4 regions of the Ensifer canadensis genome follow, and region 1 is predicted to be linked to each of the others. Evidence: riboswitches for the same ligand, from Rfam matches in the RefSeq annotation. Region 1 holds a riboswitch; each other region holds the start of a gene.
What was found. Region 1 has a riboswitch for cobalamin ahead of bluB (5,6-dimethylbenzimidazole synthase). Riboswitches for the same ligand answer to the same signal wherever they lie in the genome.
Positions count from the first base shown of each region.

Region 1 (6,979 bases):
GACGTCTCGCAGATCATCGGCAAGCGCGACGGCGTGCTCGATTTCTCGGCCCTCAGCCTGCTGATCTCGCAGCGTGGCGCCACGTTCTTCACCGACACCTATGTCAGCTACTGCCCGAGTGCCGAAGAAATCGCCCAGACCACCGTCATGGCGGCGCAGGAGATCCGGCGCTTCGGCATCACGCCACATGCCGCCCTGGTCTCGCATTCGAACTTCGGCTCGCGCGATTCCGAGAGTGCCACCAAGATGCGCCAGGCGCTTCAGCTTGTGCGCGAACTCGCGCCCGATCTGGAAGTCGATGGCGAAATGCACGGCGATTCGGCCATCTCCGAAGTGCTGCGTCAGCGCGTCATGCCCGACAGCACGCTCTCGGGCGAAGCCAACCTGTTGGTCTTCCCGAACCTGGATGCTGCCAACATCACGCTTGGCGTCGTCAAGACGATGACGGACAGCCTGCATGTCGGACCGATCCTGCTCGGCTCAGCACTGCCGGCGCACATCCTGTCGCCGTCCGTGACCTCGCGTGGCGTCGTCAACATGGCGGCACTCGCCGTCGTTGAAGCCAGCCATCCGGGCTAGCGACGCCCTCGTTTTTAAGGGCCGCCGCACCCGGCGGCCCTGTGATGCTGCCGCGACCCTGGGCAACAACCATTGTTTGCAAGGGTCGACAATCCACAGCAAATCGGCTGTCGGTTCTGGACAAAAGGTGAACCCCCAACCATTGTGGGGTTTAGCGCAAAAATCGGTGTTGTGGCATGACTGAACAACAGGCTGTCCTCGACATGCTGGAAATTCTGGAATGCGGAGGCTGTGTCGAGCCGGCCCATTTCTTTACGTTGATGCGCCGTACCTTTCGCATCGCTCATCTCCTATATCTTGAAGCTGAGCCCTATGCCGACGAGCTCAAGATCTGCCGGTTGCACCACACGTTCGGTGCCTACGCGGCCGAGCTTTATCTGACGCGGGAGCTCTACCGTATCGACCCGATCCTCAAGCTGGCGCTCGGTGGCGTCAGGCCTGTCGAATGGACGACGGCGCGCCACCGCTTTCCCGAATGCGAGCCATTGTTCAAGACGGCCGAAGAGATCGGCCTTTCCAGTGAAGGCGTCGCCCTGCCGCTGCCCTCGCCGGCCGGCCGCACCGCCTTGCTGGCCATCAACGTCAATATGTCGGCCGCGGAGTGGTCGATCTATCGGCGCAACCACTTGCGCGACTTCCAGCTCGCCGCCAACCTGTTTCATGCCGGCATGCTTGAAAACGCCGCCATGACAGGGGGGCTGAACACGCGCGATACGCGCCTCACAGGTCGCGAAACCGAGGTTCTCACCTGGTCGGCGGCCGGCAAGAGCTATTGGGAAATTGCCACCATTCTCGGCATTTCCGAACGCACCGTGCGTTTCTTCATGACCAATGCCCGCCGAAAGCTCAATGTTGTCTCCAACACGCAGGCCGTGGCCCAGGCCGTTCGCCATGCACTGATCCCGACGGTTTGACCCACCCTCAAGACGCTCCTCCTTCGCTCATCTGAAAACCCGTCTATATTTAGTGGGAAAAAACGGTTTCCGGAACTGTCGGTAGTGACAGTTTCGCCCCTGCCTGAGGACTGACAGCATCACGCCATCCCCCAAAACAAGGATGGAGAAGAAGATGATCAGGATCCTCAACGGCAGGACACGCGGACAGCACCCACAGTCCATCGACGAGATGTTCAAGCTGCGCAAGCGCGTCTTCCACGATTTCCTGAAATGGGACGTGCAGACCGATGGGGAATGGGAGATCGACAATTACGACAAGTCGAATCCGCTCTATATTCTGTCCTATTCGCCGGAGACGGGAAAACTGCGCGGATCGCTGAGATTGCTGCCGACGCTCGGCCCCAACATGCTGGACGATACGTTCCCGATCCTGCTTGGCGACAACCCTGAGATCCGCAGCGCCTCGATCTGGGAATCGAGCCGCTTCTGCATCGACCCGGAGATTTCTCAGGACCGCGCCTCCAACCAGGTGACCGTCGCCGCCGCAGAACTGATGTGCGGTGTCGGCGAACTCGGGCTGGCCTCCGGCATCAGCCATATCGTCACGGTGACCGATGTCTTCCTCGAGCGGATGTTCCGCCGCATGGGTTGCCCCGGCGAGCGCATCGCTGACCCGCACCGGATCGGCTCGGTCTATGCCGTAGCGGTCGCCTGGGAAGTGACGCCGTCGCTGCTCAGCGCCATGAAGGCCGTAGCGGCGATCGAAGGCACGGTTCTTGAACGGCCGATGTCGCTGGAGACGGCACGCGCCGCCTGATCTCTAACGCTCCTTCCGTTCCTCCCACCGGACGGAGCTGTTAACGCAATGCGAGGCTTGTCGTTGCACCGGCGGCGACAAGCCTTATGATAGGGCTGAAACAGGAAGTGCCGACAGCGACCGAACCCGGACAACAAGGGTGGCGCCGTGCGGTTGCAGGAATGGACGTTCGCCCGTGTTCCGGAACATGAAAACCCTAGCCGCGGCGACCTTGCCGCTGCTTCTGGTTCTTGCCGATCAGGCGCTGGCCTCCAGCGTGTGCGACCGCCTGAACACTCGGCTCGCCGAACTGCCCGCCGCCATCGAAACTACGGCCGATACCCGCGATTATGCGAGCGCGATTTCCCGACAGAACATCGAATTGCGCCGGGCGCGCAACGATCGCCGACGCGCCGGCTGCGGCACAGGCAGCGTCGTCGTCTTCAACGGCGGCGACCCGGATATCTGCACAGACATCAACAGTCTGATCGCCGAGATGGAAGACAATCTGCGCATCCTCAAATCGGAGCGCCAGCAGCTGATGTCAGGCGATGGAGACGATACGCGCCGGCGCATCCTCGCCGCCCTCGAGATCAACGGTTGCTATGGTGGCAGCGAGGAATTTGCGACCGCCGACCCGGACGAGCCGGAAACGTACCGCAACATCCTGCGCGATCTGCCGCCGGACGAAAGCTACGGACCAATGCTGCGGGACGGCGAAATGGGCACCTACCCGCCGGAAAGCGGCGTCTATTCCGGCACGCTTCGCACCATGTGCGTGCGCACTTGCGATGGCGCCTTCTTCCCGATCTCGTCCGAGGCAAGCCCTGTGGACTTCGCCCGCGACGAGCAGGCCTGCCGCGCCCGCTGCCCGGGTGCCGAAACAGAACTATTTTTCCACGACCTGGCGACCGAGGAGAGCGACCAGATGGTCTCCGCCTCGACGGGACGCCCCTATAAAGAACTGCCAAACGCCTTTGCCTATCGGACGCGCGGCGTCGGCAAGCCGGGCATTTGCGGTTGCCAGATTCCAAAGATCGCGACGACGCCCAAGGCTTCCAGTGGCAACACTGGCAACAGCGAATCGTCGATCATCGTCATCGAGGGCAAGAAGGAAGCGGCCGCCCCTACCGCCAAGGCGGCTGCGGAGGAGCGCCCCTACGATCCCGCCAAGAGCAAGGTGCGGGTCATCGGGCCGACGTTCCTTCCCCAGGAGGAAACGTCGATCGACCTTCGCCATCCGAAGGGTCCGGGCTACCAGCCGGTTCAGAGCAACTGATCGCAGCGTCTGCCTTTCGGCAGGTTCCCCAGCCTTCCTCGAACACCAGCTCCTCCAGCGGCAGCCGCTGGCGCCAGCCCTTAACCGCAAGTTCCGGCTCCTGGTAAAGGCGATCGACATATCCGAGGCAAAGCCAGGCGACGATCACGACATGATCGGGAATGCCGAGGATCGCCTTGATCTCATTTTCATGAAAGATACTGACCCAGCCGACACCAACGCCTTCGGCGCGCGCCGCAAGCCAGAGGTTCTGCACGGCACAGACGGTGGAATAGAGATCCATCTGCGGGTTATGGGTGCGCCCGAGAACGACCGCTCCACCGCGCGTGCGGTCGCAGGTGACGCAGATGCTCAAGGGTGCCTTGCGGATCCCCTCCAGCTTCAGGGAGCGGTATTTCGCTTGGCGGTCGCCATCGAACATCAATGCCGCTTCGTCGTTGGCGCGGGAAAAGGCCTGCCATACCCGCTCGCGGGTTTCGGCCTGCCGGACCACGACGAAATTCCACGGTTGCATGAAACCCACCGATGGCGCCCGGTGCGCAGCATTGAGCAGGCGCATCACCACATCGTCAGGCAAGGGTTCGGCCAGGAACTGATCCCGCACGTCCCGGCGCGTTTCGATGGCTCGATAGACGGCTTCGCGCTCGTCGGATGAAAAGGCTTCTGCAGCCGCAAGGCCGCCATTAGCGTCAGTCAGCATCGTTCGATCCCCAACAATGCACAACCTTCCGCCGTCCGCGCGGATATCGGTCTATCTTGCCAGGCCGGTCTTCTGACTTCGGATCAACCGGCCGCCTCACCTTCCCAGATCACATGAAGATCCAGTGGCAAGATCTTGAGCAAGCTCAAAATCCCTAGAGGCAGTCGTCCCCGTCACAGCGTTGGGCACGTTCCGGAATAACACCGGATTCCCGATTCTCCCGCGTTGCGGGCACCTGACGGCGTCATAAGGGCACAGCCCACAGGGAATGACAAGCAAGTCCGGCGTCGCTTGCCGGTCACTCCACAGGGCCTCGCGACAGCGTCAGATGTCAGAGCGGCGCGACCGGATGCGGCGAGCCGTCATAGCCGCCCCACACCGACTGGTCGAAGCAGATGACCGACCCCGTCATCAGGCCGGACTCATCCGACGAGAGATAGGCGCAGGCACGCGCGACTTCCTTGGGGTCGACAAGCCGACCGAAGGGTTGGCTGGCGGCCGCCTTTTCGAGCCAGTCGTCTGCCGCCCCATGAAATTCGCGCTGGATGCGGTCTTCCCCTTCGGACGCCATCCAGCCGATATTGAGGCCATTGACGCGAATGCGGTTGCGCAGCAGCGCATAGGAGGTGTTCTTGGTCAGCGTCTCCAGCGCCCCCTTCGACGAGCAATAGGCGGCGATAAACGGCTGACCGGCCATCGCCGACATCGAGCCAATATTGACGATGGTGCCCTGCGTGCCCTCCCGCCGCATCAGCTTTACCGCTTCCTGCATCAGGAAGAACGGTGCGCGCACATTGACAGCGAACATCCGGTCGAACAGTTCGGGGCTGGTGTCCAGGATGGTGCCGCGATCGGTGATCGCCGCCGCATTGACCAGCGCATCGACGCGCCCGAATGTGGCGTCGCAGGCGCTGACGACCTTGCGCGCGTCCTCGACCTTTTCGAGGTCTGCCTCGACATAAAGTACCTGCGCGCCGGTTGCCTTGCGGATCTGCTCGGCCTTCGCTTCGCCCTTGGCAACGTTGCGTCCACAGATGACGACACCTTTAGCCCCACGTTCCGCAAACAGGTTGGCGATCGTTGCGCCCAGCCCCTGCGTCCCGCCGGTGACGATGGCGATCTTGCCGTCGAGACGGCCATATTGCTCGGTCATGAAAGTCCTCCCAGAATTGAAAGTGAGATGAAAACAGGGCGACCGGCCCCCGCCGCAGAACGCCGGGGACCGGAAAGATCGATTCTGCCGTTCAGCTCAGCTTGCGCTGTGCCTGCTCGCCAAGCGCGCTTCTGAAATCCGCATCGCTCCACCTGCCTGCCAGCGCCTCATGCATCAGTTGCGCCTGGGTCTTCGGCGCGAGACCGCCCAGCGGCGGATCGCGATCGAGATTGGTCGGGAAGGAATAGCCCTCGGCACAGGACGCAATCGCATTGGCCGCCTCATCGGCCGAAAGCGTGCCGGATGCCACGAGTGCGGTCAGCGCCGGGTAGAGGGCTGCACTCATCCTGGCGCGATCGACGGTCTCCATCGCCCTCCCGAAGGCCGAGGAGACCTGGAGCAGGTTGGCGACGCGCTTGATATCAGTCGAATGATTGCTGCCGGCCGCATGGAAGAGAGCCGGGTTGAAGAAGACGACATCGCCCTTTTCCAACGGCAGCTGCACGTGATGCTGGTCGAAATAGGCCCGGAACTCCGGACGTTTCAACGCGAGATAGCCGGGCACGTAGGTCTGGCTATAGGGAAGGAAAAGCGTTGGACCGCTCTCGATCGGCATGTCGCAATGGGCAACGGCACCTTGCAACGTCAGCACCGGCGACAGCCTGTGCACATGAACAGGATACTGCTCGATGACATCAGAGGTCTGGAATCCCAGATGATAGTCGCGATGGGCCGCCTGCGACGCGCCGCCGGGATTGACGCGATTGACCTGCGCCGTCAGCTGGTAGTTCGGACCAAGCCAGGCTTCGCTGACGAGCGCGATGATGGCGTTGGCGTAATAGGCGGCAAAGTTCTCAGGGCTTTTCAGGCAGTGTTTTTCGAGCGAATTCCAGATCCTGTCGTTAGCGCCGGGCTTGGCAAAGTGGTCGCCGCCGCCACTGTTGGTGCGGTGTTGCTCGTCGATGATGGCGTCAAAGATGCCGCTGGCCGCATCGATGACTGATGTGTCGGCATAGGCGTGCTTGAACACCGCCACCCCGGGCCCGGTTGCCAGCACCTCGCAGATTTCGGCCAGGGCAGCGCGGCGCCCCTCGGTCGTGGCGCAGGCGGCAACCAGGCTGGCGCTGTCATAGATCAGCACATTTTTCTCGCAGGCGAGCGCGTGTGGATAATCAGCAAGGTTCGTCTGCCGCTCCACCTCCGCACGGAACGCCTCGATGTCGCAGGCATCCTCGCTCAGCCACACACGGTCGAGGCGCTGGCGCGCCCTGTTGTCGGTCTTCATCTCGTTCCTCCTCAGAAACTTTCGATGTCCCGACTATAGGCGGCGTGAGATCGTGATATAGAGCAGGAATCCATCAAAAAACCATCAGGAGAGTTCGTCGTTGGCACATCCGTTTCTGGTCAAGGATATCGCCTTTCAGGCGGGACTCAGCACCGCGACCGTCGACCGCGTCCTGAATGAACGTCCCGGCGTGCGCCGGCAGACGGCAGCCCGCGTGCGAGCCGCCATCCGCGAGCTGGAGAAGCAGCAATCGGGATCGGAGATGCAAGGCCAGAAGCGCGCGATCGATAT
Region 1 covers NZ_CP083370.1:1,652,435-1,659,413, forward strand. Annotated here, with positions in the region: gene J3R84_RS08085 (NADP-dependent malic enzyme) at 1-579, shown strand, start outside; gene J3R84_RS08090 (helix-turn-helix transcriptional regulator) at 756-1,493, shown strand; gene J3R84_RS08095 (acyl-homoserine-lactone synthase) at 1,648-2,292, shown strand; gene J3R84_RS08100 (DUF2865 domain-containing protein) at 2,480-3,550, shown strand; gene bluB (5,6-dimethylbenzimidazole synthase) at 3,459-4,250, opposite strand; cobalamin riboswitch at 4,296-4,504, opposite strand; gene J3R84_RS08110 (SDR family oxidoreductase) at 4,582-5,403, opposite strand; gene J3R84_RS08115 (phytanoyl-CoA dioxygenase family protein) at 5,495-6,688, opposite strand; gene J3R84_RS08120 (LacI family DNA-binding transcriptional regulator) at 6,789-6,979, shown strand, end outside.

Region 2 (6,979 bases), on a different replicon from region 1:
ACCTTCGGGGTAAGGAAATGACCATCAAGACAGCCAATCTCGGCTTTCCACGTATCGGCAGCCACCGTGAACTGAAGTTCGCGCTGGAGCGTTATTGGGCCGGCAAGATCGAGAGACAGGACCTGCTCGACGTCGCCGCCAGGCTGCGGGCCGAAAACTGGGCCGCGCAAAAGGCGCGTGGGATCCAGATCATTCCATCGAACGACTTCTCGCTTTACGACCAGGTTCTCGACACATCAGTGCTGGTTGGTGCGGTGCCACCGGCCTATGGCTGGAAGGGCGGCCCGGTCGACCTCGACGCCTATTTCGCCATGGCGCGCGGTTCGACGACTGCCGCCTGCGCGTCCGGTTGCACGCATGGCGGGCCCGACGGGGGCAACCAGGCGCTGGAGATGACCAAGTGGTTCGACACGAACTACCACTACATGGTTCCGGAATTCGCGGAGGATCAGCGCTTCGAGCTGACGAGCAATGCGCCGCTTGACGCCTTCCTCGAAGCCAAGGCGCTCGGGCATGTCACCCGCCCTGTCGTCCTCGGCCCCGTCACCTTCCTGAAACTGGGCAAGGCGCTTGCCGGCGGATTCGACACCATCAATCTGATCGAGCGGCTGCTGCCTGTTTATACGAAGCTTTTCACCGAGCTTGGGGAAGCCGGCGTCGAATGGGTGCAGATCGACGAGCCATGCCTGGTGCTCGATCTCACTGAGCGGGAACGCCAGGCGCTGGCGCTGACCTACCAGACGTTCGCCTCGGAACTTCCGCAGTTGAAAATCATGCTCGCGACCTATTTCGGCGCGGTCAGTGACAACATGCCGACAGCCCTTTCGCTGCCGGTTGCCGGGCTGCATGTCGACCTCGTGCGGGCGCCGCAACAGCTCGACTTGCTACTTCAGACGGTACCGGCACAGCTTGTGCTGTCGCTCGGCGTCGTCGATGGCCGCAATGTGTGGCGTACCGATCTTGCCGGCCTCTTCCGCCGGCTGCAGCCGTTGATCGAGGCGCATGGCCGCGATCGTATCGAGCTTGCACCATCGTGCTCGCTGCTGCATGTGCCAATCGACCTCGATCTCGAACGAGCGCTCGATCCGGAGCTCGTCTCCTGGCTTGCCTTCGCCCTGCAGAAGCTGGACGAACTCAGCCTGCTTGCCCGCGCATTCGAGCCGGGCCTGGCCAATCCCGAGCAGGTCTTTGCAAAATCGATTGCTGCGGTCGAGGCACGGCTGACCTCGCTCAAGGTCCACGATCCACTCGTTGCCGGACGCTTGAAGAACCTGACGGCAGCAGACAGCCGCCGTCAATCGAGTTTTGCAACGCGCCGGCGGCGGCAGGAAGACAGGCTGGCACTGCCGCTCTTCCCGACGACGACGATCGGCTCCTTCCCGCAGACGTCAGAGGTGCGCCAGGCACGATCGCTGCATGCCAAGGGCGAGCTCAGCTATGTCGACTACCTCGCCTACCTGCGCCAGGAGACGGAGAAGGCCGTGCGCTGGCAGGAGGAAATCGGCATCGAGGTGCTGGTGCACGGCGAATTCGAGCGCAACGACATGGTGCAGTATTTCGGCGAGCAGCTCTCCGGCTATGGGTTCACTCAGAGCGGTTGGGTGCAGAGCTACGGCTCGCGCTACGTACGCCCGCCGATCATCTTCGGCGATGTCTCGCGCCCGAACCCGATGACGGTCGATTGGGCAACCTATGCGCAGTCGCTGACGGACAAGCCGATGAAGGGCATGCTCACCGGCCCGGTGACGATGCTGCAATGGTCGTTCGTGCGCGACGACCTGCCCCGGTCGATCGTATGCCGGCAGATCGCACTGGCGCTGCGCGACGAAGTCACCGACCTGGAAACGGCCGGTATCGCCGTGATCCAGATCGACGAACCGGCGCTGCGCGAGGGACTGCCACTGAGACAGGCCGATCGAAAGGCCTATCTCGACTGGGCGGTCGAGTGCTTCCGCATCAGCGCCTCCGGCGTCGGTGACGAAACCCAGATCCACACCCACATGTGCTACTCGGAGTTCAACGACATCATGGCGGCGATTGCGGCAATGGATGCCGATGTCATCTCCATCGAAACCTCGCGCTCGAAGATGGAGCTGCTCGGCGCCTTTATCGATCAGGCCTATCCGAACGAGATCGGCCCCGGCGTCTACGACATCCACTCGCCGCGGGTACCCACTGTCAACGAGATGGTGCATCTGATCGAACAGGCGACCGACGGTCTGACGCCGGCGCAGATCTGGGTCAATCCGGATTGTGGGCTGAAAACAAGGCGGTGGGAGGAAGTTCGCCCGGCGCTCGTCAACATGGTCGCGGCGGCGCAAACGCTGCGCCAATCCTTCACTGCCGGCCGGCAAGAGGCCACAAACGCATGACGGACGATAGCAATATCGAGAAGGCGCCGGGGGAAACCCCGGCGCCCGCCACCTTGATCGACATCGTCTTTCCCGGCGACACCAATCACCACGGCACGCTCTTCGGCCGTGCGGGCCTCGCACTCATGGACCGGACCGCCTTCATCGTCGCCACGCGCCACGGCCGCGTTCCCTTCGTCACCGCCTCCTGCGATCGCGTCGACTTCCGCGGCCCCGCCCACATCGGCCATATCGTCAGCTGCAGCGGCCGCCCGATCCGGGTCGGGCGGCGTTCGATGGTCGTCGAAGTCGATATGATCGCGGAAGATCTGACGGCCGGCACCCGCGATCTGTGCGCCCGCGGCCAGTTCACCATGGTCGCGATGCCGGAGGGCAAGGGCGCCGGCTGGTCGTTGCCTTCTCTCGACACCGATGCGATCGGAGCGCCAAAAGACGATGCCGTGCGCATGGTCGATATCGTCTATCCGGATCAGGCCAACAGCTTCGGCGCCATGTTTGGCGGCGACGCGCTGGCGCAGATGACCAAGGCCGCCTTCGGCGCGGCGACACGGGCGAGCCGCAAGACGACAGTGCTCGCCTCCTGCCAGCGCATCGATTTCAAGCACCGGATCACCGTTGGCTCGATCATCGAGCTTGTCGCCAGGATTGTGCGCACCGGACGGAGCTCGACGACGGTCGATGTCGAATTGTGGTCAGAGGATTTGACGGGAGCGAAACAGACCCTGACTGCCCATGGCGCCTTCATCATGGTGGCAGTCGACGGGGACAATCGTCCTGTTCCCGCCTTCGCGGCTTGAGGATTTCAGCAGAGCTGTCAATGACGGCTCTCCATCCACAGGCTTCGCCGACACTTGTCGTTTACTCCCCGCTATCCACACCCGAAAAAATATTGTCCGCCTCCCAGGTGGCTTCGACATGGAACCTATTGACGCAATTTTCCCGACATATACTATATCTAGTGTTCGAGGTTCTCCCGATTCGCAAGGATTGGGAGCGAAGATGGGAATACGGTGCCGTCGTAGCGATTTCGCTTGGCTAAGCCGTGGCTGCCCCCGCAACTGTAAACGGCGAGCAACTGTCCAGCATTCGGCCACTGAAGCATGATGCTTCGGGAAGGTCCGGACAGAAGCACCGACCCGTGAGCCAGGAGACCTGCCTCGATCGATAAACGTCCACGGGCGGGGTGTCCGGAGAGGTCAGAGGTGTGCATGGGGCAGGATGAAACCTGCCTGATCGTCTCGACGTCTCCCCGGAAGCGCCGTCTTCAACTTCGGGGTGAAGTCATGTCCGCGTCATCGAATTCCTATCATTCGCCAATGAAGAGGCGCGGGAAGCCGCGAATCTGACGAACAACCGCGCCCGGGTCTTCTCGACCCGAGCAAGCGGTCATCCTGCCAGTCCTGCATTTCGCCGGATCGCTTGTGCGTATCCGCATGCCTTTTCATGCCCAGATCCAGCCGACCAAACGAGGAAGAAATGAACGTCACCGTCTACAGCAAGCCCGCCTGCGTCCAGTGCACCGCAACCTATCGCGCGCTCGACCGCCAGGGCGTCAATTACGAGGTGATCGACATTTCGGTCGACCAGGACGCGTTCGAGACGGTCAAGGGCCTTGGCTACATGCAGGTTCCCGTCGTCATCGCCGGTCCGGAGCACTGGGCAGGCTTCCGCCCCGACAAGATCAGCGCACTGTCCTGAAGCCGAGGTACGGCGCGATGGGGCTGATCGTCTATTTTTCCACCCGCTCGGAAAACACCCATCGCTTCGTCGGCAAGCTCGGCCTGCGCGCCAGACGCATTCCCGTCAGCGCGGCCGACGCGCCGCTCGACGTGCACGAACCCTATGTGCTCGTCGTCCCGACCTATTGCGGCGACGACGGCCGGGGCGCCGTGCCCAAACAGGTGATCCGCTTTCTCAACGATGCGGACAACCGCTCCCACATCCGCGGCGTGATTGCCGCGGGCAACAGCAATTTCGGCGCGACCTACGGGATCGCCGGCGACGTGATCTCGGCCAAGTGCCAGGTGCCCTATCTCTACCGGTTCGAACTGTTGGGAACCGATGAGGACGTCGCCAATGTCAAAAACGGGATGGAACGATTTTGGACGTCTCAACACTCGAACGCCCCTTGAAGGCGACGGAATCGGCGCTCGATTACCACGCGCTGAACGCCATGCTGAACCTCTATGACGAGGACGGCCGGATCCAGCTCGACAAGGACCGGTTGGCGGCAAAGCAGTACTTCCTGCAGCACGTCAACCAGAACACCGTGTTCTTCCATAACCTGCGCGAAAAACTCGATTACCTCGTCACCGAGGGCTACTACGAGCAGGAGGTTCTCGACCAGTATTCGTTCAACTTCGTGCGCGACCTGTTCGATCACGCCTATGACAAGAAGTTCCGTTTCCCGACCTTTCTCGGCGCCTTCAAATATTACACCAGCTACACGCTGAAGACCTTCGACGGGAAGCGCTACCTCGAGCGCTACGAGGACCGGGTCTGCATGGTGGCGCTGACGCTGGCGCGCGGCGACGAGGCGCTGGCGCGCGACATGGTCGACGAGATCATCTCCGGTCGCTTCCAACCGGCGACCCCGACCTTCCTCAACGCCGGCAAAAAGCAGCGCGGCGAGCTCGTCTCCTGCTTTCTGCTGAGGGTCGAGGACAACATGGAATCGATCGCGCGCGGCATTAATTCGGCGCTACAATTGTCGAAGCGCGGCGGCGGCGTGGCGCTGTCGCTTACCAACATCCGCGAGGCCGGCGCCCCGATCAAGCAGATCGAAAACCAGTCGTCCGGCATCATTCCCGTGATGAAGCTGCTGGAGGATTCGTTCTCCTACGCCAACCAGCTTGGCGCCCGCCAGGGTGCCGGCGCCGTCTATCTCAACGCCCACCACCCCGACATCATGCGTTTCCTCGACACCAAGCGGGAGAACGCCGACGAGAAGATCCGTATCAAGACGCTGTCGCTGGGCGTCGTCGTTCCCGACATCACCTTCGAACTCGCCAAGAACAACGAGGACATGTACCTGTTCTCGCCCTATGACGTGGAGCGCGTCTACGGCGTTGCCTTCACCGACATCTCGGTCACGGAAAAATATCGGGAAATGGTCGCCGACAGCCGGATCCGCAAGAAGAAGATCAAGGCGCGCGAGTTCTTCCAGGTGCTGGCCGAAATCCAGTTCGAGTCGGGCTATCCCTACATCATGTTCGAAGACACGGTGAACCGCGCCAACCCGATCGCCGGCCGCATCACCATGAGCAACCTCTGCTCAGAAATCCTCCAGGTCAGCGAAGCCAGCGAGTACAATGACGACCTGTCCTACAAGCACCTGGGCAAGGACATCTCCTGCAATCTCGGCTCGCTGAATATCGCCGCCGCGATGGATTCGTCCGATTTCGGCAAGACGATCGAGACATCGATCCGGGCGCTGACCGCGGTCTCCGACATGAGCCATATCGCCTCGGTTCCCTCCGTCGAGAAGGGCAATGACGACAGCCATGCGATCGGCCTCGGCCAGATGAACCTGCACGGCTATCTCGCCCGCGAACGGGTCTATTACGGTTCGGACGAAGGCGTCGATTTCACCAACATCTACTTCTACACGGTGACCTACCACGCCATCCGCGCCTCCAACCGCATCGCCGTCGAACGCGGGTCGAGCTTCAAGGGCTTCGAGAACTCGAAATACGCCTCGGGCGACTATTTCGACAAGTACACCGAACAGGAATGGAAGCCGGCGACCGAGCGGGTGCGCGAACTGTTCGAAACCGCAGGCATCGATATCCCGACGCAGGAAGACTGGCTGGAACTCAAGCAGGCGGTGATGACATCCGGCCTCTACAACCAGAACCTGCAGGCGGTGCCGCCGACCGGCTCAATCTCCTATATCAACCATTCGACCTCCTCGATCCACCCGATCGTCTCGAAGATCGAGATCCGCAAGGAAGGCAAGATCGGCCGCGTCTATTATCCCGCGGCCTTCATGACCAACGACAATCTCGACTACTACCAGGATGCCTATGAGATCGGTCCGGAGAAGATCATCGACACCTATGCGGCTGCGACCCAGCATGTCGACCAGGGGCTTTCGCTGACCTTGTTCTTCAAGGACACGGCAACGACCCGCGACATCAACCGCGCGCAGATCCATGCCTGGAAGAAGGGCATCAAGACGATCTACTACATCCGCCTTCGTCAGATGGCGCTGTCCGGCACGGAAGTGCAGGGCTGCGTTTCCTGCGCGCTTTGATACTCCGGGGAACAAGATGAACATCCAACTGAAGACCAAGGCGCCCAAGGGCTCGCAAGCCGTGCGCGCCATCAACTGGAACCGTATCGAGGACGACAAGGACCTTGAGGTCTGGAACCGGCTCACCGGCAATTTCTGGCTGCCGGAAAAGGTGCCGCTTTCCAACGACATTCCCTCCTGGGCGGCGTTGCGGCCGGAAGAGCAGCAGCTGACGATCCGTGTGTTCACGGGCCTGACCCTGCTCGACACGATCCAGACGAGCATCGGCGCACCGACACTGATGGCGGATTCGATCACGCCCCATGAGGAAGCGGTTTATTCCAACATCTCCTTCATGGAAGCGGTGCATGCC
Region 2 covers NZ_CP083371.1:469,077-476,055, reverse strand. Annotated here, with positions in the region: gene metE (5-methyltetrahydropteroyltriglutamate--homocysteine S-methyltransferase) at 18-2,372, shown strand; gene J3R84_RS21815 (acyl-CoA thioesterase) at 2,369-3,169, shown strand; cobalamin riboswitch at 3,321-3,546, shown strand; gene nrdH (glutaredoxin-like protein NrdH) at 3,849-4,070, shown strand; gene nrdI (class Ib ribonucleoside-diphosphate reductase assembly flavoprotein NrdI) at 4,088-4,504, shown strand; gene nrdE (class 1b ribonucleoside-diphosphate reductase subunit alpha) at 4,474-6,627, shown strand; gene nrdF (class 1b ribonucleoside-diphosphate reductase subunit beta) at 6,644-6,979, shown strand, end outside.
Region 2: it holds a riboswitch for cobalamin, as region 1 does, so the genes downstream of both, nrdH (glutaredoxin-like protein NrdH) here and bluB (5,6-dimethylbenzimidazole synthase) in region 1, are expected to answer to the same signal.

Region 3 (6,979 bases), on a different replicon from region 1:
TCTCGGAAATGCTGGCTGCCGCGGGTGCGACCTGCATTGTCGCAGGGCGCAACGGCGAACGTTCGCGAGGACTAGCCAAGGAGTTGCACGCGCGGGGATGGAAAGCGGCGGGTGCCGAAGTCGATGCCTGTAACGTCGAGGCGGTTCGGGAGCTAACAGACGTACTCGTCAAGGAGCATGGGACGATCGATATCCTCGTGAACTGTGTCGGCTTTCACAAGGAACAGCCCTTCCTCGAGGTCACCGAAGACGCCTTCGATGAGGTTTATGCGAAGACCCTTCGCGTCGGGATGTTCCTCTCCCAGGCCGTTGCGCGGCACCAGGTCGCTGCGGGGAACGGAGGCAGTCAAGTTCACCTCCTGTCGGTACGGTCGTCGCTTGGCTTCCGCGATCGCGGATACAGCTCAATGTGCGCCGCAAAGGGGGGGCTGGCCATCCTTATGAAACAACAGGCGACAGAACTTGCCCCACACAGCATCACAGTCAACGGCGTTGCTCCAGGCGCGGTGCGAACCTGCAAAAATGATCACCTACTTCGGGATTTGGCCGCTCTCCAAAGCGCAGTCACAAATATTCCCTTTGGAAGACTTGCCACGCCAGGTGATGTCGCCGGTGCTGTACTATTTTTCGTATCGCCCCTCGCTCGCTTCACTACGGGGCAGCTGCTGTATGTCGATGGTGGCATCACAGCAGGAATCTAAGGGGTCGCACCTATGAAATGGGCAGCAGAATCCCTAACGCTGAACGTGCTGCTGAGGGACCAGCGATGAACTCTTATTCCCTCGGTATCGTACTTGCCTTCATCTCAACCGCTCTCCACTCGCTTTCAATTCTTCCGCTACGATGGATTGGATCCGAGATATCGGCGGTGGACATCGCTTTCTTTCGGTCCCTTTTCTCTATAATTCTTCTCTCAATACTCCACGGGGTGCTCGTTCGGGATCCTTCACCTCTCTCGTTCAACTCCCAGGGGCGTTTCAGAGCCCTCTGCCGGAACACGCTTTTAACATTGTGTGCCTGGTTTTGTCTCGCGACAGCCGTCATGGCGCATGCTTCGCTGACAGGCGCAGTGCCGCAGGACGGGACGGTTCTGCAAGCTGTACCGGAAAACTTTTCGCTGTCTTTCAGCGAGCCGGTGTCACCCCTTGTCCTCTCATTGGTAAAACCTGACGGTCGTTCGGTTGCGCTTCCAGACTTCGTTCTTCGAGACAAGACGCTCGAAATCAAGCCTCCAGCCGGACTTGGCTCCGGCACGTATGTTTTGTCTTGGCGCGTGGTTTCCGAAGACGGTCATCCGGTCTCCGGCTCAATCGTGTTTTCGATTGGCGCACCGAGCAGCGCGCCGCCGGTGGTGGTGGATGCCGTCGATCTGCAGGTTCGTGGCGCCCTCTGGCTGGCAAAGCTGGGGCTTTATGCCGGCTTCTTCTTTGGAGCCGGCGGTGTTTTCGCTCTGAACTTCTTCATACGCGATAGGTCCGCGGCGCGCGGGTTTATCGGCTTCATGATCGTCCTTGGGCTGGTCAGCGTCCTCGCATCGGCGCGTTTTCAAGGTCTCGATGCTCTTGGGGGTGCGCTCGCGCAGATCGCCGACCCGCAAGTCTGGAAGGCAGGGTTCGGGACGAGTTTCGGCAGCACTGTGTCGGTGATGGCGGGCGCGCTCGTCTTGTCTGGTCTCGCATTTTTGTCCTCCAACGCACGCGTTTCAAGCCTGGTTTCCACAACGGCGCTGCTCGGCGATCGCTGTCGCTCGCACTCAGCGGTCACGCCAGTGCGGCTGAGCCGCAATGGCTGATGCGGCCATCGGTGTTTCTGCACGCGGCATCAATCGCGATCTGGATCGGCGCGCTAGTGCCGCTCGGACAGGTATTTCGCATCGATACGGCGACGGCGGCCCCAGCGCTTATCCGATTCTCACGCTTCATTCCTGTTGTCGTGGTGGTTCTGGTCGCAGCGGGCACGGTTCTCGCTATCGTTCAAGTAAGGCATCCATCGGCGCTTCTGCATACCGCATACGGGAACCTCCTTGTCGCCAAACTTGTTCTTATCGCAATCCTGTTCCTGCTCGCGGCAATAAATCGCTGGCGTTTGACGCAACGAGCCGTGGCTGGTGATCAAGATAACACGCGGTACCTGGTCAGAACGATCGCAGCAGAAACACTTCTTGTGCTCCTGGTGCTGGGCGTTGCGGCGACCTGGCGCTTCACTCCGCCCCCCAGAGCGCTTGCCATCGCTGCTGTGCAACCGGCCTCCGTTCATATCCATGCCTCGAAAGCAATGGCGGAGTTGACCGTCACGCCGGGTCGTGCCGGGCCCGTCACAGTGTCAGCCATGATCATGACAGGAGATTTCGGTCCACTCGACGCGAAGGAAGTCACCTTTGTCTTTTCTCAGCCGGCCGCCGGTATCGAGCCGATCCGGCGCAAGGCTGTAAAGCCCGGCGACGGAACATGGCGCGTTAGCGATCTGGTTCTGCCGGTCCCTGGGCAATGGAAGGTACGGCTCGATATTCTGATCAGCGACTTCGAACTGACAAGGCTTGAAGGGACTATCAATCTGAAACCATAGTGGAGGCCAGAAACACTGTCCGTCGCTGATAAAAGACTGGGAGTGCCTGGTCCTCAGCCAGCGAGCGTTGCCTTTCCTATGCCTTGGTGATCGCCATTTCGGCGTTGTGTTTTATACGCCCCAGGCATAGTGATACTTTCAGATGGTTCCGCCTGACCAAGGGATGGCGGATGAAAAGGGAACACGGTGAGGACTACCCATCAGGGGCCGAAACCGAGGCTGCCCCCGCAACTGTAAGCGGTGAGCGACGTCCAACATGCCATTGGCCAAGTAATTGGCTGATAAGGCGGACCGAGCCAAGACCCGTGAGCCAGGAGACCTGCCATCGCTGGGCCACGACATCCGTGGCGACTTTGTTCGGGCCACGCGGCGGGCGTGGTAGAGGGTGTAGTATGCATATCATGGAAGGCTATCTGCCGGCCGCACATGCGGTTGGCTGGGGTGTGGTTTCAGCGCCCTTCGTTATTTACGGGGCCAGGCGCATTGTAACGCTTGTCAGGGAAAAGCCCGAGGTCAAGCTGCTGATGGCAGCCTCTGGCGCCTACGTGTTCGTTCTCTCAGCGTTGAAAATTCCCTCCGTGACCGGAAGCTGCTCGCATCCGACCGGGACTGGTCTGGCAGCGTCGCTTTTCGGGCCGACGGTGACGACCGTGCTCGGCGCGATCGTGCTGTTGTTTCAGGCGCTATTGCTGGCGCATGGCGGACTGACGACGCTGGGAGCCAATATCTTCTCGATGGCCATCGTCGGTCCCTTCGTCGCCTACGGACTGTTCAAGGGTATAACAGGGGCCGGGTTCAGCGGTGCGGTAGCGATCTTTGTTGCAGCAACGCTCGGCGATCTGGCCACCTACGTCACGACCTCCCTGCAATTGGCGTTGGCCTTCCCAGATCCGGTTTCCGGAATGACGGGTGCTGCTGCCAAATTCCTCGGAATTTTTGCGGTTACGCGGGTGCCGCTTGCCATCAGCGAGGGTCTCTTGACCGTGATCGTGTTCAACCTCTTGCAGCGCTATAGCCGCGGTGAACTCAACGCTCTCAATATCTTTTCCGCGAAGGCCTGATCATGCTGAAACGTAACCTTTGGATGCTGCTCGCCGTCATTGCCCTGGCGATCCTGCCGCTCGTCATTCACCACGGCGGAGACGCCGAATTCGGTGGTGCCGATGGTGAGGCCGAAGCCGCGATTACCGAAATTCAGCCGGACTACAAGCCTTGGGCCTCGCCGCTCTGGGAGCCGCCGAGCGGCGAGATCGAAAGCCTGCTGTTTGCTCTTCAGGCGGCGCTGGGTGCCGGACTTGTGGGATTTTACTTCGGGCGCAGGATGTCACCTGCGAAACGCCCGGATAACCAGTAGCTGATGCGCGCCATCGATCGCTGTGCCCAGACAAACCGGTGGCGACACTACGCCGCCGGTGAAAAACTCCTGTTCGCCGTCGGCGTAATGGCAGTGTCGCTCATTTCGGCGGGATGGGCGGGACAAGTCGTAATCCTTATTGCCATGCTCGTTCTGATGAACATCGGCGCTGGTATAGCGTGGGTCGACATCCTGCGCGCGGCACGTGTTCCGTTTCTGTTCATTGCAACGGGCACGCTGGCGCAGCTCGTCTCTGTCACCGTGGTCGGATATGTGCCGACGTTTTCGCTGGTCTCGGTTGAGGGGATCGATAAGGCCTGCTTTGTGGCCTTGAGAAGCGGTACTTGCGTTTCCGCATTGCTCTTCCTGGCCTTGACGACGCCGCTGTCGAGCATTCTTCAGCTGTTGCAGCGTATGGGTCTCAACGCCGAGATTTCGGATATAACGGTCTTCTGCTCGCATCTCTTCTACCTCGCGTGCTCGACCGTGCCCGGCGGATGGAAACCGGACTTGCAGCAAGAGGCTACACCGGTCGTCTGAATTTTATTTCGGTAGAAAGACCGGCTTCGGGCGCTCGGCTGCTGGTGATCGGCGGCGTTCTGGCTGGAGTCTTTGTCTTGACCTGGTGCCTTGGATGATCCTTGAAGCCCGTGACTTAGAATACAGATACGAAGATGGCACGCTTGCTCTAGATCGCGCGTCGCTGGCCATCCGGGGCCACGAGAAGCTTGCAATTCTGGGCGCCAATGGCGCCGGAAAATCGACCTTGCTGTCCCTGCTCAACGGTTCACTCAGGCCATCTGCGGGGAAAGTCCTGCTGAATGGCGGACCCGTTGCCTACAGCCGAAAGGCTCTCACCGAATTGAGATCCCAGGTTGGGCTCGTCCTGCAGGACCCTGATGACCAATTGTTTGCCGCAACCGTCTTCGAGGACGTCTCCTTCGGGCCACTTAATCTTGGCCTGTCCGTCGCTGAGGCCCGGGTCCGCGTGTCGGATGCACTTGACGCAATCGGGATCGCGCCGCTGTCGCATCGCCCCACACATCTGCTGAGCTTTGGCCAGCGTAAGCGCGTGGCAATCGCAGGCGTTCTTGCCATGTCTCCGTCCGTTCTCCTTCTTGATGAGCCGACGGCCGGCCTCGATCCTGCGGGTGTTGAGGATCTTACCGAAACGCTGCATGCCTTAGCGGCGCAAGGAGTAGCAGTGGTAGTCGCTACCCATGACATGGATATGACCTATGCCTGGGCTGACAGGGTGGCGGTCTTTGCCAAAGGCAAGATCCTGATCGAAGACACGCCGGACAAGCTGTTCGGCATGGAAAATTTCGGCGAGCGAACCGGTCTGCGCCTTCCGCTCGTCTATCAGCTGGGGAAAGGACTGACAGCGTTGGGCTTGATGCCGGGTCAGGACATCATGCCCCGTGGCGTGGATGAACTTCTGAGGTGCATTTCCGCTCAAAATGACAGTCGACACTCGTAAAGACGCAGTCAAAGCAAACATTCGATAGCGCCGGATGACGCATCCAGGGTTCGCTACAAAACCGGCACCGGTCTCCCGATCCTCTTCGAAAGGTTCTCGGCGATTGTGCAAATCCGTGCATCGCCATCGGGCATGCCGACCAACTGCAATCCGGTAGGTCGCCCGCGATCGCCAACAACGGTCGGGACGGTCACAGCGGGCAGACCCAGCACCGCACCGATCGTGGTCACGTGCTCAGTTCCATAAATCGTCTTATGTGATATGTTATTGTAGCGGGGTACATTCTATTTTCAAGTGCGACATGCCAATGATTTCAATGGTTTCCCCTTGGAGATTTTGGGATGTCACGAAGCTATTCGCAGCTGAATCTGGCGGATCGCCGCCGCCTCTATCACTTTGTCGAACGCAAGGTGCCGATCAATGAAATGGCGCGCCAACTCGGTCGTCACCGTTCCACCATCTATCGCGAGATCAGGCGCAATACATTCCACGATCGCGAACTGCCCGAATACAGCGGCTACTTCCCAACGGTTGCCGACGACATCCGCAAAGAGCGGCGGCGGCGTTTGAGGAAGCTGATGCGGCACCCGCAATTGCGCGCACTGGTCATCGAGCAGCTGGAGGCGCTGTGGTCACCGGAACAGATCGCCGGTCGCCTGTTCGCCGATGGCGTGAGCGCCGTCCGCGTCTGCACCGAGACGATCTATCGCTTCATCTATGGCAAGGAAGATCAGGCGCTGGAGCTCTATCAGCATCTGCCAGAAGGCCGTCGCAAGCGCCGCCCGCGCCGCTCCCGCAAACCCCGCGACGGCTCGATCCCGTTGGACTGCAGGATCAGCCAACGCCCTGATTTCATTGCCGATCGGTCTCAGTTCGGCCACTGGGAGGGTGATCTGCTGATCTTCCGGCGCGACCTCGGTGAAGCCAATGTCACCTCGCTGGTCGAGCGCAAGAGCCGCTACACGGTGATGATCAAGAATGGCAGCCGTCACTCTCGTCCGCTCATCGACAAGATCATCGATGCCTTCTCACCGCTACCCGCCTTTGCCCGGCAGAGCTTCACCTTCGACCGTGGTACCGAGTTTCGCGGTTTCAAGGCTTTGGAAGATGGACTCGGCGCCAGGAGCTGGTTTTGCGATCCGAATTCACCGTGGCAGAAAGGCGCGGTCGAGAACACCAACAAGCGCATCCGTCGCTTTGTGCCGAGCGATACGGACCTGTCTGCCGTCAACCAGCCGCAACTGGTCGCCCTCGCCCACCATCTCAATTCACTGCCGAGGAAGTGCCTTGGTTACCGCACGCCCGCCGAAGTCTTCATGGCCCATTTGCGCGAAAGTGGCTAACCCTCTACGCTTCACACGTCATTGTTGCACTTGGATTAGATTCTCCACCGCAAAGTTGAAGTGTCCTGATCCTGCAAAGTAAGAATGTCACTCTCCCCGGGTTTTGATGACCTGGGAGATTGCGGATGGGATTGATTGCGATGAGCGAGCGTGACCTGCAGCGGATTGAGGTCTTGTCGAAAGTGATTGCCGGGCGGATGACGCTGGTGTCGGCGGCGCATGTGCTTGGCTTGAGTA
Region 3 covers NZ_CP083372.1:41,284-48,262, reverse strand. Annotated here, with positions in the region: gene J3R84_RS28755 (SDR family NAD(P)-dependent oxidoreductase) at 1-701, shown strand, start outside; gene J3R84_RS28750 (copper resistance CopC family protein) at 869-1,792, shown strand; gene J3R84_RS28745 (copper resistance D family protein) at 1,804-2,565, shown strand; cobalamin riboswitch at 2,692-2,906, shown strand; gene J3R84_RS28740 (energy-coupling factor ABC transporter permease) at 2,958-3,626, shown strand; gene J3R84_RS28735 (energy-coupling factor ABC transporter substrate-binding protein) at 3,629-3,919, shown strand; partial or broken gene J3R84_RS28730 (energy-coupling factor transporter transmembrane component T family protein) at 3,923-4,557, shown strand; gene J3R84_RS28725 (energy-coupling factor ABC transporter ATP-binding protein) at 4,554-5,399, shown strand; gene J3R84_RS28720 (IS30 family transposase) at 5,741-6,742, shown strand; partial or broken gene J3R84_RS28715 (helix-turn-helix domain-containing protein) at 6,868-6,979, shown strand, end outside.
Region 3: it holds a riboswitch for cobalamin, as region 1 does, so the genes downstream of both, J3R84_RS28740 (energy-coupling factor ABC transporter permease) here and bluB (5,6-dimethylbenzimidazole synthase) in region 1, are expected to answer to the same signal.

Region 4 (6,979 bases), 780 kb from region 1:
GCCGGTTTCGATCGCAGTCAGGATGTCGCCATGCTCGTCGTGGCCACAGGTCGAGACGCTCGATTGTCCATAAAGCGCGATGACGAGCGAGGAGCGCGCCACCAGCTCATCCATGAAGCGCCTGAGAATGACATTGCCGCTGAGATCGGCGAGCGCCAGGTGGAAATCACCCGAGGCCTTGATCTCGGCGCGGCGCGCCGACCGGCCGCGCTGTGCGGTCAGTTGATGTTCGGCGGCAAGCAGGCGGCGCAGCTCATCGATATCAGCCGCGCCAATGCGCGGCGCGGCGGCGCGCACGAGGCCCGGCTCGATCAGTCGGCGGGTCGCAAAAATCTGGCGGGCTTCATCCGGCGAGGGATGGGCGACGAAGGCGCCGCGGTTCTTCTCGACAGTGACCAGCCCCTCATAGGCGAGCGACTGCAGCGCGGCGCGCACCAGCGTACGGCTGACGTTGAACAGATCGCCGACATCGCTTTCGGACAGCTTGGTTCCGGGCGCAAGCCGTCGTTCGACGATCGCATCGCGCAGCTTGTCGCGAATCTGTCGGGTGCTGGTGTCGGTGGACGCGTCGGCCGCCGCAGGATGGGTGGTCAGGGACATGAAGGAAATCGATCCACGATTGAACGCGGCATCTTATCGACGCGCGCGCCCTACAGCGCCGCGCGTCTTATTAGACGCGCAAATGTCGCTGTAGCACTTTGAATGGCTGCCTGTTTTTATCCTTAAATCGAATAGGATTTAAGGAAACATGCAGTAAGGAAACGACAATCTGGCATGGCAAAGCGTCGTTGCCAATGTGGGCCGACTACTTGTCAAGTTCGGGATAGACGCGGTCGATGAAGCCTGGCCGGAGCTTCTCGCCGATCAGGCAGTCGGGAGCGGGCAAGGCATCGACGAGGCGCACACGCGGCGGTGGCGGCAGGCCGCTGACCTCCAGGATCAGCTTCTGGCGGATGGCGATGGCGAAATCTTCCGGCTCATGCACCGGCAGCACGAAGGAGCCCGGGCCGCCGACGACGCACTCGGCATAATACTGGTCGAGCGGCCCGGTCGAGACGGACGGTCTAATCAGGATCGCCAGGCCATTGATGATGATGCCGCGGGCAATGGCGATGTCGCGGGCGGGAATGACCGGTGGGCCGATATTGTTGGGTCCGTCGCCAGACACGTCGATGATGCGGCGCATGCCGGCAAAGGCGTTGGAGTCGATCAGCGCTGTGCCGTAAGTGAGCGCGTTGGAGATCGAGGTGCCGCGGCGGGTGCCGACGGGGCGGGCCTCGATCAGCGCGGCAAAGGCGTCCGCTTCGGCGGCGTTGGAGATCACCTGCCAGGCAACGACGGAGGATTCGTTGACGGTGCCGGCCCATTCGAAATAGCCAAGGGCGATCCGGCCATAGCGACCGCTCGTTACCGCATTGAGGAAGTCGGAATGGCGCAGCGCCTGCACGTAGCCGGCGCGCTGGACGCGGGCTTCGTCCAGATCCATCGAGCCGGACATGTCGACGGCCAGCACCAGTTCGACATCGACGTCGGTGTGCGCGGCGGTCGATTGGGTCGGGCCACCAGTCAGGGAAAGGATCAACGCCAGCATGGTTAACATCGCTTCAACCCGTCATTGCGAGCCGCGTCATCTCAGGAAATGTAGCACAGGATTGGCTTATCGCGACTGTTTGGGGTTGGCTGACCTTCAATAAAAGGTGATATCGACAGGGTTTACTGCCGATCGATACCGTGCCGACGGGCCTGCATGAGCTGAGGATATGCTTCAACAGACACGGAATACGGAGCGTTTTCAGGTCGATAGGCTGCAGTCCGCCGCTTTCGACTATTTCCTGCGCTATAGCGATGCCGGCACCGGGCTTGTCGCCGATACGTCGCTTCCCGACGCGCCCTCAAGCATCGCTGCCACCGGTTTCGGGCTTTCCTGCTACCCTGTTGGCGTCGAGCGCGGCTGGATCGGGCGCGGCGAAGCGGCCGGCCGGGTGCTGATGACCCTGCGGTTTCTGGCGCAAAGCCGGCAGGGGAGCGATGCGCTCGCCACCGGTTATCGCGGCTTCTACTATCACTTTCTCCACATGAAGACCGGCGAGCGGGTGTGGCAGTGCGAGCTTTCCACCATCGATACCGCGCTGCTGATTGCCGGCGTTTTGACCGCAGGCGCCTATTTCTCCGGCGACAGTGCGGGGGAGCGGGAAATCCGCGCGCTTGCGGATAAGCTCTATGCCCGGGTGGATTGGCGCTGGGCGCTCGGCCGTGGCGAGATACTGACGATGGGCTGGCGACCGCCCGGGCGGTTTCTTAAGTATCGATGGCAGGGCTACAGCGAGGCACTGCTGCTCTACGTGCTCGCGCTCGGCGCGCCGCACCATGCAATCGGCCCGGAGCACTACCGCGAATTCACGGCCGCCTATGCGTGGACCACGGTCGACGGTGCGCCGCATCTGCAGGCCGCGCCTTTGTTCGTCCATCTCTTTCCGCAAGCCTGGTTGGACCTTCGCGGCATTGGCGATGCGCCGATGCGTGACGAGGCGACTGATTATTTCGACAATACCTGCCGGGCGATCGCGCTGCAGCGAGCCCATGCCGAGCGCAATCCCGGCGATTTCGCCGGTTACGGCGGGGATATGTGGGGCCTCAGCGCCTGCGGTGGACCGGCGGGGCGGCAGCGGCTTGTCGATGGGCGTTGGCAGCGGATGCTCGGCTATGCGGCGCGCGGCGCGCCCGGTGGTCCTGACGATGGCACGCTGGCACCTTGGGCACCGGTTGCCTGTCTGCCTTTCGCTGCCGATGCGTCGCAGTCGGCACTCGCCGAGCTCGAGAACTGTTACCCGGACATTCTGTGCGAGAGCCGGTTTCCCGGCGGGTTCAATCCGAGCCTGCCCGGTGTGGGCCCGGAGGGTTGGGTCGACGACCGCGTGGTCGGGCTTGACCAGGGGCTTGTCGTGATGATGATCGAGAATGCCAGAAACGGTTTCGTCTGGGAGCTGACGCGCAGCATTCCGGCCATACGGCGCGGATTGCAGCGGGCGGATTTTCGCGGCGGCTGGCTTGAGACCAGGGAGACGGCATGAGCTTGGGCCACGAGCGGCAGGACGAGCGCCCGGCGGAGGACGAGGCGGACGCGGCGTTGCGCCAGAGCGCCCTTGGCGTTCTCGCGCACCTGCAGTCGTCTTTCCCCGAAGTGGGCTTTTCGCTCGGGGCCGCCGGCGACGTATTTCTTCCCGAGGCGCGGTTCTGGGTGGAGGAGGGCGTCGGGCTTGAAGACAGCCTTGCCTATCAGGATCGCTTTGCCGAGGGCATGGACGACAAGATCCGCGCCGCCCATCTGATTGCCTTTTACAGCAACCAGCTCACGCTCGCGCTTGGCGGCCTCTATCTCGGTGGGGGCATCGTGGCAGCCGTTCGCGGCCTTCGCTTCGAAGAATTTTCGCGGGCCTATGGCGAACGGCTTGTCGCGGCCAAGCGGTTTCATTTCAGCCTTGCCTTGCCCGCAGCCGGGGATCATGCCCCGGCGACTGCGGACGTCTTCGGCGAAACCTTCGCTGCGCATCTGGCGCCGATCGTCGTCATGTTGAAGCGTCGCACCGGCCTGTCCTCGGGCGCGCAATGGCGGCTTGCGGCGGATTCGCTTGCCGGTGGGTTCCTGGAGATCGGCCGCGTCCTCGGCGACGAGGAGACCGCGATGGCGAGGGCGCTGGCGATCGTCAAGCGCGCGGGTACGTCGCTATTTTCCGACAAGCTCCGTTACGAGGACATCGTGATCGAGATCGGCGGCAATCATGCGCTGTCGCGCACCTATCGCCTGCGCGGCGGCTGCTGTCTCTATTATCGAACGGAAGGTGGCAGCTTCTGCGACAGTTGCGTGATGCTGGCGCCGGACGACCGCCGCGCGCGGTTGCAGGCGCATCTGCTGGCATTGCAGGCGCGCTGAGACATCTCGACGACAAAGCCCCTGATATCGGCGATATCAGGGGCTCCGGGTTGATGGCGAAATCTGGCCGGTCTGTTACGCCTTGGCGAAACGATCGTTGATGAAGCCCGACACGACGCCGAGAACAATCCAGAACGCGAGCGTGGTGGCAAGGGCTGCCACGGCGAATTCAGCGCCGAGCACGGCCGGCACATTGCTGGAGATGTCCGACGGTTGCGGCGCGCCATAGACATGCGGTGCCGCGATCAGCACGAGGCCGATGATCTTGGCGGCGATCTCTTGCCGCAAGACCAGCAGATAGAGACCGGCGGCAGACAACAGCACGGTTGCACCCCACCAGACCTGGCGGTCGCCGAGTTCCGCGGCCGGGAAGCCCGGCAGTTCCGGCGGCAGACCGATTGCCGGCAGCATGTGCACGGCAAGCCAGCCGCAGGCGCCCCAGAGCGCGCCGTTCCTGAGCGTGATCGGGTAGCCGATGACGAGGCTGACGCCGGCGAGCAGCAGCGCGAAGCCGGAGCCGGTCACCAGATTGGCGATCAGCGTGCCGGAAAAGCGGCTCATGCCGAACATGATGCCGCCTTCCTCGTGTTCGCCCTCATGGGCGTAGGCAGGCGTGATCGGCGACAGGGCGTCAAGCAAAGCGCCAATCGGCGAAACCGCCTTCAGCGACGAATGCTGGTCGTGGTTTGCTGCGGCCGGATCGGCCGTTCCCGGCTGAACGGCTGGTTGTTCGCCGGCGGCCGGTGCCTCGCCTTCGAATTCTTCCGCGTGCAGGATCAGCGGTACGACGCGCAGTTCCTGGGCGCCGGTCATGAAGACACCGGCAATCAATCCAGCCACGATCGCGGCCAGAAGCGTTCTGACAATCATTTTCGATATCCCTCGATATCGGCGCGCCATGCATCTGGCAGGCAGCGCCGTGTCCCACTGGCAAATATGCGAACGGCTCCGTCCGGCAGATCTTCAATCTGCATCAGACGCGAGCAAACGCGTCCGGCTGTCTGCCGGAAGCGTTTTTGTCCGCAGCTATGTCGATGCGGAACGCAAGTCGCGTCCCGGAACATCGCTTAGTGGCAGGGGAAGCCATAGGAGTGGCGGGTGTCGTGCGCGGTATCGTGCAGCACGGCCGAGTTCGCCAGGCCTGCGCCGAAGACGAGGAAGCCGCCGATGAGGAGCGCGATGATACCTGCGGTCAGACGATCGCTGAGGGAGAGCGGAATGCTCGAAACTGTAGATGTAGCCATGACAACCTCCGTGATGGCGTCGGGATCTTTCCCGGTTTGGGCCCTATGCCCGCATCGACTGGCAGGTTTCCTGGCTCAGGACGTCGGGTGAGATCACCCTGGATTTGCCTCGCCTTCCCAGAGCAAGGGCCGCCCTCTCGCGGTCTTGTCTCCAGTGGCTTCTTCCGGATCGCTCCGGAACGGCGCATTCACGTCGCTCTACAGTCGCGGGGTCGGCCGTGATTTGAATGCCCAGCATGGGTCCATCCGTCACGTTCCCGTTTACTCCCGAAACGCGTTCGCGTTGCGGGAACCAATCGATCCACGATGATTAGGATCGCACCCCGGAGATGTCAATTAGACTTGCGCCGCCGCCCGGTCCATCCGCGACAAAATCACGAAGGATCATGCGTTTATAGGCTTCGACGATCTGGTCGCCCTCTGCTCTGGTGACGGAGACCGCAAGCCGCATCGTGCAATCGCCGAGATGCATGATCAAAAAGGCGGCGCTGTCGATCGTTTCGCGCGGCGTGTCGGGCGCAAACCGAGCCCAGACGTCGGCCAGAAGCTGGCCGCCGGCACGGCTTTGCAAAAGGTCGATCTCGCGCAGCGCCTTGTCGGCCTGCATCGCTGACCAGATGTCGCGCATCACAGGCTCGGCCAGGAACATATCGTAATAGATGTCGAACAGCATGGAGAAGGCGTCACGCAGTTCCGAGATCGACGTCACCTTGGCAAGCTCGGCCCCGATGCATTCATTGCAGACCGCATTGTAGCGCTCGGCCAGCGTGCGCACGATCGCCGCCTTGTCGGGGAAGTACTGGTAGAGGGAGCCGATCGAGATTCCAGCCTTTTCAGCGACTTCGCTCATGCGCATGGCGTCGCTGCCCTTCTCCTGGATGATCGCCGTGGCGCAGGAAAGGATGTGCTCGACGCGCTCGCGGCTGCGCTTCTGGCTGGGCGTGCGGCGCAGCGCCGGCTCGTCGTCAGCGGGGATTGTGGAAGGGCTTGCATCGGGAATCATGAGTAATGCTCACATTTTGACTTGACTCCTAAAATACGAGGATTTATCACATTTGCAAATGTGAGAGATGCTCATGTTTTGCAATCAACCTCAGGAGGAAGCGATGACTGACAAACTCACACTGGTTCTGGGCGGTACGGGCAAGACGGGGCGGCGGGTGGCGGCCCGCCTTGAGGAGCGGGGTATCGCGGTGCGCATCGGCGCCCGTTCGGCATCGCCTTCCTTCGACTGGACGGATGAGGCGACCTGGGCGCCCGTGCTTGAAAATGTCGAGCGCATCTATATCAGCTACCAGCCGGATCTGGCGGTGCCGGGCGCCGTCGAAACCATCCGCAAATTCTCGAGGCTTGCCGTTCGCTCGGGCATCAAGCGGCTGGTGCTTCTGTCGGGGCGCGGCGAGGACGAGGCGGAAGCGGCCGAGCGCGAACTGCAGGCCTCCGGCGCCGACTGGACGATCATCCGGGCAAGCTGGTTCTTCGAGAATTTCAGCGAGGATTTTTTGACCGATTCCGTTCGCAGCGGATCGGTGTTCCTGCCGCCGGATGAGATCACCGAACCCTTCATCAGCACCGACGACATCGCCGACGTGGCAGTTGCAGCCCTTCTGGACGAGGGGCATGTCGGCAAGGTCTATGAGCTGACAGGCCCGCGGCTGATGACCTTTGCCCAGGCCGTGGCCGAGATCGCGACGGCTGCCAACCGCCGGATCGGCTATCAGTCCGTGCCGGTTGCCGACTTCACGGTGCAGTTGCGGGCCGACGGATTGCCTGATGACTATGTCGAACTCATCCGCTATCTCTT
Region 4 covers NZ_CP083370.1:2,436,030-2,443,008, reverse strand. Annotated here, with positions in the region: gene J3R84_RS11880 (GntR family transcriptional regulator) at 1-600, opposite strand, end outside; gene J3R84_RS11875 (DUF1194 domain-containing protein) at 806-1,600, opposite strand; gene J3R84_RS11870 (glucoamylase family protein) at 1,761-3,071, shown strand; gene J3R84_RS11865 ((2Fe-2S)-binding protein) at 3,068-3,931, shown strand; gene J3R84_RS11860 (CbtA family protein) at 4,007-4,801, opposite strand; gene J3R84_RS11855 (CbtB domain-containing protein) at 4,999-5,175, opposite strand; cobalamin riboswitch at 5,219-5,487, opposite strand; gene J3R84_RS11850 (TetR/AcrR family transcriptional regulator) at 5,486-6,178, opposite strand; gene J3R84_RS11845 (NAD(P)H-binding protein) at 6,282-6,979, shown strand, end outside.
Region 4: it holds a riboswitch for cobalamin, as region 1 does, so the genes downstream of both, J3R84_RS11855 (CbtB domain-containing protein) here and bluB (5,6-dimethylbenzimidazole synthase) in region 1, are expected to answer to the same signal.